Regions from separate parts of the Halomonas sp. 707B3 genome, predicted to be linked through region 2. Evidence: predicted binding sites of a transcription regulator. Region 2 holds the regulator's gene; the other holds the start of a gene.
What was found. The regulator FliA, encoded in region 2, starts transcription of late flagellar genes. The targets are predictions, from matches to a motif close to CTAAAGTTNNNNNNNNNNCNGCCGATA.
Positions count from the first base shown of each region.

Region 1 (4,183 bases), on a different contig from region 2:
CTAATGGCTTCGCGCTGCTTGAGCGTATCGCGCTCTACGTTCACCGTGCTGGAGGCGGTTTCACCATCGGCAATGCTGAGTTCCGCTAGGTTGAGGGTAACGCCCTGAATGGCCCCTTCGATCTGGTTGTTGGCGCTGCTAATGGCAATGCCGTTTACCGTTAACGCGGCGTTTTCACCGGTTTGCTTGGTGGCGGCATCTTCTGCAAAGGGGCCTGCTACCGTGGCTCCAGCTGCATCTACGAAGCCAAAGCTGGCAATAGAGGCATCCGCGCCGGTCGTTTTAGAGCTAAGCGCCAGCCGGTAGCCTGTGCCATCGTTAATAATGGTGGCGTTTACCCCAGCCTCTTTGTTGGCGTTAATGGCATCGCGGATGTCGGTTAGGCTGCTGTCTGCCGCAATATCAATGCTGACCGTATCGCTATTGCCAAAGGTGAGCTGAATGGCGGTGGCGCTCTGCAAATCTAGCGCGGTATCGCTCTCGGTGACTCTGCTAGATGCTAGGGAGCCTGTGGTGGCGAGTTTTGTTACTTCAACGCGGTAGCTGCCCGGCAGTGCATCAGCCGTGGCCGTGGCTTTAATCGCATCGCCCTGCACGTTAGCCGAGAGGCTTTGGTAAAGCGCTGGGTCGTTAACTTTCGCCACGGCGTCTTGGAATGCGTTTAGCGATGTTTGCAGCTGGCCATAGGCAGAGATCTTGGCTTGCTGCTGCTCTTTTTGGCGGGTAATAGGCGCGAGCTTGCCACGCTCCGCTTCCTGAAGCTGGTCTAATAGGCCAGTGAGGTCTAAGCCAGAGCCAACGCCTAGGGAAGTTATTGTCGCCATGCCGATGTTCCTCGATGCAAAAGGCTAAACCAACAGTCATCTAAAACACTTAGCCAGGTACGGCGTGTTTATTGAAATTTAATAGCATTTTTATCGATGGAACAACGCCTAAATTTAGCGCTTTTTCGTGCTTTAGGTAGTACCCACTTATTACCCTAATAAAAACGCCTGCTTATCGCAGGCGCTTTGGAGATAGCTAAACAAAATTGGTATTATTCTCGGCCTAGCTGTGCGTCTAACGCATCAAACTGTTGGGTGAGGTAGGCGCTGGTTTGGTTCATTTGGGAGATCATGCCGTCCAACTGACCAAACTGGGTGCGGTAGCGGGATATGGTTTGCTCGATGGATTGTTCCATGCGGGTATAACGTTCGCCGAGCGATTCAATACGGTTTTCAGCCCCCGACTTCGCCCCAGCCACTGCGCCGTTCGTGCCTAACAGCTGCTCAACGGTTTGGTTTAGCTGGCCCGCCATACCCTCATCTTCTGCGCTGCCTGCAAAAAACGCCGAGAGCGCATCTTGGTTATTGGCAATGGCGTCGTCTAGCTTGCCGCTATCGATCTCCAGCGTGCCATCGCGTTGTAGTGAAATGCCGATATCAGTCAGCATGGAGAACTGGCCTTCAATGCCGCTGCCAAGCACGCTGCGCAGGCGGGATTCTACTGTGCGCACGGCGCTATCGCCCAACAAGTCACCGGCGGCACCGGTTTCAGCATTAAAGCTGGTGAGTTCACCAATGGTGCCTTTTAGGTCGTTGTAGGCATCCACAAAGCCCGTGACCGCTTCGCGCACTGCTAGGGTGTTTTGCTCTACTGAAACGGTGCTATCCCCTTCTGCTTGAAGGTTCAGCGTGACGCCTTGAATGGCGCCCTCTACTTGGTTGGTAGGACTAGTGATGGCGATGCCATTCACATTCAGCGCGGCGTCTGTGCCTTTTTGAAGCGTGTTGGTGGTATCCGCTGCAAACGGCGCAGTGCCTGAGAAGTTGAAGTCCGCAATCGAGGCATCAGCGCCTGTTTCGCTTGAGCTAAGCGCTAACCGGTAGTTAGTGCCGTCGTTCACAATAGTGGCGTTAACGCCTGCATTTTCATTGGCATTGATGGCGTCGCGCATATCTTCGAGAGTGCTATCTGCCGCAATGGTGACATCCTGCGTGCTGCCATCCTCAAAGGTAAAAGTAAGCGTTTGCTCTGCTGTGGTGAGCGCTTCATCCGCAGCCGTAACGCCTTCAGAAGCTAAGGTGCCGCGGGTTGCTAGCGTTTCCACCGTTACGTTGTAGCTGCCGGGCTGCGCTTCGCCATCGGCCGTGGCGGTGATTGCTTCGCCCCCTACGTTGGTAGAGAGGCTTTCATAGAGCGCGCTGTCGTTGAGTGCACCTGCGGCGCTTTGAAATTCAGAAAGGGCGCTCTGCAGCTGCCCGTAGGCAGAAATTTTGGTTTGCTGGGTTTCCAGTTGCTGCTCGATGGGTGCAAGTTTGCCACGCTCAGCTTCTTGCAACTGATCTAGCAAGCCGTTGAGGTCCAGCCCTGAACCGATACCAAGTGATGAAATGGAAGCCATGCGTACCGTCCCTTTTTCGCGTTGTGCGGCCGTCTTACCGATTTTGCGGCAGCCATTATTCAAGTTAGCTAATTAGTTATTTATTCGGCATTGAGACTATTAACTTTAACAAATTTATTAGCCCTGGGCTTACCCATTTATCAGAAACAGCAAACCAAAGCTATAAACTTCTGTTTATTAAGACTTTCTACCGACACCCACATAGCAAACACCCGCCTCACTCAACGCGCTGGGCGCATATAAATTACGCCCATCTACCACTAATTTATTGTTTAGCTGGCTTGCTAACCAAGTGAAGTCAACGGTGCGAAATTCTTTCCACTCTGTGCAAATAACCAGTGCATCTGCACCTTTTACTGCCTGTATGCGATCGCCTGCGAGCATCAGGTCGTCACGCTCGCCATAAAGCCTTCGGCACTCACCCATCGCTTCCGGGTCGAACGCTTGCACCTTTGCGCCTGCTGCCCACAGGGCTTCCATCAGTGCTCGGCTGGGCGCTTCGCGCATATCGTCGGTGCCGGGCTTAAATGCTAGCCCCCAAATAGCAATTACTTTCCCCTCTAAGTTACCGAGGCTCTCTTGCAGTTTTGTGTAAAGCGTTTGTTTTTGGCGCTGATTAACGGCTTCTACGGCTTTTAATAATTCCGGCGTGCAACCTAATTGCAAAGCGGCTTGCTCAAGGGCGTGCACATCTTTAGGAAAACAGGAGCCGCCATAACCACAACCAGGATAAATAAAGTGATAGCCAATGCGCGGGTCACTTCCGATTCCCCGGCGTACATCTTCAATATCAACCTCTAAGCGCTCCGCTAAATTCGCCATTTCGTTCATGAAACTAATTTTGGTCGCCAGCATGGCGTTGGCGGCATACTTCGTCAGCTCTGCCGCTCGCACGCTCATAAACATCAGCTTGTCGTGGTTGCGGTTATAGGGCGCGTAGCAGGCTTTCATGCGCTCTTTTACCCGCTCGCTCTCGGTGCCTACGATAATGCGAGCGCCGCGGGTGAAGTCATCAATGGCAGCGCCTTCTTTCATAAACTCAGGGTTGGAGCACACATCAAAAGGGTGTTCAACCTTACGCTGCTGTAGCACGCGGCTGATGGTGTCGCTTACACGCTCGGCTGTGCCTACCGGCACCGTCGATTTATCAACCACCAGCTTATAGTCCTGCATGTGCTGGCCGATACTTTCCGCAACGCTTAATACGTACTGCAGATCAGCGCTGCCATCTTCGTCTGGCGGGGTGCCCACCGCGATAAACAGCGTGTCGCTTTCGGTTACCGCCTGTGCGGTATCTGTGGTAAATCGCAAACGCCCAGCGGCAACGTTATGCGCTACCAGCTGGCTCAGGCCTGGCTCGAAAATAGGGATCTCACCACGGCTAAGCTGTGCGATGCGGTTAGCATCAATATCCATGCAGATGACCTGATGACCCACATCCGCCAAACACGCACCTGCCACGAGCCCTACATATCCGGTACCAAAGACACTAATCTGCATAATCAACCAGCCCTAAAAGAAGTCTTGCGAGACTACCACACCTTTTTTCTGACACTCCCCGCCCGCCGCGCTTCGCGCTTTGGGCGAGGGTTCTGAGATCACCCCCAGAACCTTCCTGCTTCCACACGCCTTCACTAGACAGCAGCTAGGCCGCTGCCCTCCGCTCCGGTCGCTCCACAGGCTAACCCCGCCAGCCCGGCGGTTTGTATATTCCTGGCCGCGTTGATGTCGCGGTCAATGGGGTAGCCGCAGCTTTCGCAGTGCCAGTGACGTTGCGACAGCGGCAGTTTCTCAACCTTG
Region 1 is NZ_JAMZBE010000001.1:14,333-18,515, forward strand. Features, by position in the region: gene fliD (flagellar filament capping protein FliD) at 1-824, opposite strand, end outside; gene fliD (flagellar filament capping protein FliD) at 1,037-2,383, opposite strand; gene BIS10_RS00080 (UDP-glucose/GDP-mannose dehydrogenase family protein) at 2,561-3,883, opposite strand; gene BIS10_RS00085 (transposase) at 4,018-4,183, opposite strand, start outside.
Region 1: the regulator FliA is predicted to act here: its motif matches at 2,466-2,492, upstream of fliD (flagellar filament capping protein FliD).

Region 2 (4,183 bases):
CAGCCATAGCGCAACGCCGTGGGCACGAAATAGCGAACACCACGTTTCAGCCTGCTGATGGGTAATCTCCTGTGGGCTTTGCGGCTCTAAACGGGCATTGGCCGACAGTACCAAGCTATCTTGAACGCGTTGCAGGTAGCGAGCTTCTTGGCGTGCTCGGAGTAACAGCAGCCGCTGGGTGGCCATCTGTACCAGAGTACGCACCGCGTCACGTACGGGCGGCGCTACTGGATGGGGAGTGGCCGAGTGGCAAAACAGCAGCCCCCATAAGCCGGCATCACCCTGCATGGCCATACTCAGCGCACCCCGCACGCCAAGACGACGTAAGTAGCGCTGACGGGCCGGGGCAGGCGCACGTAGAAAGCAGTGACGCAGGTTTGCGCCTGTGCCTTTTGGCACAAGTGGTTCGCTTGGCGCATCAGTATCTTCAATCAGCCGAACCGGATGGCTTTCATAAGCGCGCCGCAGCGTCAGGGGAAAATCACTGGCCGGAAAACGCTGTCCTAAAAGAGCAGGCAGATGCCCCCCCCGCGCTTCAGCGACAATCAGTCCATGCCAATCGGTGTCGAAATGGCAAACGGAGACACGGTCATGGCCAGTTAGCTGCTGCACCGCCGTTACGAGATAATCCAACAGCTCTTCTTGTTGGGTGGCTTCCGCTAGGCGCATTAGCCGCTCGTTGACGGTGCCCAACAAGCGGCGTTTGCCGAGTGGGTTCAACGGCTCAATCTCCACTATCACGCTACTCTCGGTGCGGTAAGCGTGCAGTTGAAAGCGGGTAGCGCGCTGGGCACGACTAAATGCCAGTGGCCCCGCTAGTCGCTGCTGTCCCTGCAGCTCCTTGCATAACCGCTGACTTAGCCGTTTACCCAGCACACTGCTGAGCGAGAGTTGCGAGTGCTCTTGCTCAGCAATGCCCAACAGCTGGGTGAGATTATTACTCACCGCCTGAATGTGTCTACACTCTTCATCCAGTACCAGAACGGCACCAAATGATTGAAGTAGCGAATGATGCTTCGACACGAAGATAGCCTCGAGATATCTCTTTACCCCTTGACCTGTTGCTTCAGCAACAGCTCAACGCGTCGGTTGGCAGCTCGCCCTTCCGCAGTAGCGTTACTTTCCATGGGTTGGGTGTCGGCATAGCCGACGGCCCGCATACGTGAAATGGCAATACCTTGCCGCTCTAACTGGCGTACCACTGCGATGGCTCGTCCCACTGAGAGCTCCCAGTTAGACGGAAACCGAGCGGTCGCGATCGGCACATTATCGGTGTGGCCCTCAATGGAAATTTGACCATCAAAAGTCTGTAGCACCGAAGAGAGCCGTTCTAACACAACTTGCCCCTGGGGCGTTAGTACATCGTTGCCACTGGGAAATAAAAGGCTATCGTCAATACGTAGCGTAACGCCCTCTTGCCCCTGGGAGACACTCACTCCAGGGATATCAAGCCCTGCCATTTGGGGATGTAAGCCATCGTGGCGGGGAAGTATTCCTGTGGCTAAGCTAGCCAATGGCAGTGACGTAACGGCATTCGAGGGATCCATGATACTGCTTTCACTCCCTTCGCCACCGCCGGATGGCGTAAGCGCCAACAGCAGTACAAACAGGGTAATCAGCAGCGTCAATACATCCAGGTAACTGGTCAGCCAGCTCTCGTCACTCTCCCCCACTTCGGCGGGAAGCTCCAAAGCATGCCGTGAATCGCGGTCGAGCATGGCGCTAACCTTTTAATGCGGAACCCATATCGGGCCGAGGCTTAACGTTCGCGTCACGAATTTCGTCGTGGTAATTCGCTACGAAGGAGTTAAGCGTCTCTTCAATAAACGATGGCAGACGGCGCTTGGTAATTAGCGAAATGCCTTCCAGCACCATGTTCATAGTGATAAGACGCTCTTCCGTACGCCGCTCTAGCTTCACGGCAATCGGTTTAAACACCAAATTGGCCAACAGGATGCCATAGAAAGTAGTCAACAGCGCCACTGCCATCCGGGGCCCAATTACTTCCAGGTCACCCGCATCCATCACTTCGAGCATGTTGACCAAGCCTACCAAAGTACCAATCATGCCAAAGGCCGGTGCATAGGTGGCCATGGTGCGGAAAATTTGGGCTTCAGCATGCTCGCGGGCTTTCAGCCGCGCAATACGCCAGCGCAGCATGTCGAAGATTTCATCCTCTTTTGTATTCGCAATGACCAGTTGGATACCGGTGCGCAAAAACGGATTACGGGTATGTTCCAGTTCTTTCTCAACCGCTCTAACATCCCCCTTAAACCAAAGGCGCGACATGGAAACCAACTCATTGATGTCATCTCGCACATAGGTGTTTTCACGGCGGAAAACTAAACCAACCAGACGCACCACACGCAGCACTTCTTTCAGCGGATAGCTGATAAACGTGGCCGCCAGCGTGCCAGTGACCACAATGGCAAGCCCCGGTAAGTTAATAAAGCTCTCGGGCGACTCTGCGGTAAAAAATAAAACGCTTACCAACAGCAGCATGCTGGCAAATATACCGATCAGCGTAGATGGATTCATCAACGGCTCCTCGCCGGTTATGGTTAGTGAGTGAGAGGGTTAATTAGTCTCATGTAGGCGAGCACGCAGCCGACTCACCGCCTGGCTGTGAAGCTGTGAAACCCGTGATTCGGTGACACCGAGCACAGCGCCCACTTCTTTTAGATTCATCTCTTCTTGGTAATACAGCGCCATTAGCAGCTTCTCGCGCTCGGGCAGTGCTTCAATGGCGTCGATCAGCGTTTGCCGCTGCTGTTCATCCAATAATTGTTCAAACGGCTGTCGGTGAGTGTCGTCCCCCGCAGGCTCGCTGCCATCCGCAATGAGCTCTTCGAACGGCAATAATTGCCCGCTATTGGTATCGTTGAGCAGTTGCTGGTAATCACTTAGCGGCATCTCCAGTTCACGGGCAATCTCCCCCTCTTCCGGGGGGCGCCCCAGCTGCTGCTCTAAACGACGCACAGCATCATCTACCGCCCGTGCCGAGCGGCGTACGCTGCGGGGCAGCCAGTCACGAGTGCGCAGCTCGTCCATCATCGCGCCACGGATGCGCTGGCTTGCAAAGGTAGCAAATGTTGCTCCCTGGGCAGCATCAAAGCGCCCTAATGCCTCTAACAAGCCCACCATACCCGCCTGGATCAGATCATCCAGCTCAATACTTGCGGGCAACCTTACCTGCAGCGTTAAGGCCTGACGTCTCACCAGTGGCATGTATTGAGTTAACAGCTCACTCTGTTTGATCCTGCCTTGTGCTGTATACATCCTCGTGCCTCGCGGCTTAACAACCTTTACTGATAGTTCACGATCACTTGTAACCCCTGTACTCGCACAGGGCGTTGCCCTGGCTGCAGCGTAAACCGAAAGTACAGCGGTGCGCTCGCCAACATTCCCGATAGAGCGGTCGTGCTACCGCGCATGCCTGATAGTGCAACACAGCGTTCAGGATGACATAGCCAAGCGTTCACAGGCGTTCCCGGCGGTGACTCAAAGCGCCATTGAATTCGCGACAGCGCAGCATTACGCAGCGGGACGCCCGCTGGCGGGGTTATCGCCTGGCTGCTGCTGGTACGGTCGCTCATTGCTACCATCACACTAGGCACTTGGCTGCTCCAACTACCGGTTGCGGCCTGCGTATTCAACGCGAAAAACCATAACCCTGCTACTAGCCCTAAACAGCCCATTTTTCTTACTGTTAACAACTTTGCAGGTTTTATCAACGCCTCAATAGCCATCTGCTTAGCGTTACTTACCCAACTCGCCAAACTCTGCATAACTCTCCCCTTGAGCGACAAATGCACCCTGGCCCGCCGCTAGCGCGCCAGCAGCAGAAGCTCAATATCTAAATAACGAGCGGAAGCATTGCCCAAATTATCCAGCAACCCCTGGCGCGGCAGGTGGGGTTCATGAAGGGCTAGAAGACGCTGCGGACCACCATGCTCGCGTAATTGGCGCAACACTCGGTACATGGTGGCAAAGGCGTCAGCATCACTGTTGATCCACAACGCCCAGCGTGAGTAACGCTCGGCTAAGTCAGTCAGCGAGGCGCTGTTAGGCATGACAATATGAATATCCCAATCCTGTGGGTCACCTGCCCATTGCCGCCCCAGGGCCGACCATTGCCCCAGCCGACCTCGCACTTTGTCCACCTGCGCTACACCAGCATGAG
Region 2 is NZ_JAMZBE010000029.1:5,591-9,773, reverse strand. Features, by position in the region: gene BIS10_RS06050 (sensor domain-containing diguanylate cyclase) at 1-1,023, opposite strand, end outside; gene BIS10_RS06045 (OmpA family protein) at 1,047-1,718, opposite strand; gene BIS10_RS06040 (motility protein A) at 1,723-2,538, opposite strand; gene BIS10_RS06035 (RNA polymerase sigma factor FliA) at 2,578-3,279, opposite strand; gene BIS10_RS06030 (flagellar protein FlhE) at 3,306-3,617, opposite strand; gene BIS10_RS06025 (hypothetical protein) at 3,828-4,183, opposite strand, start outside.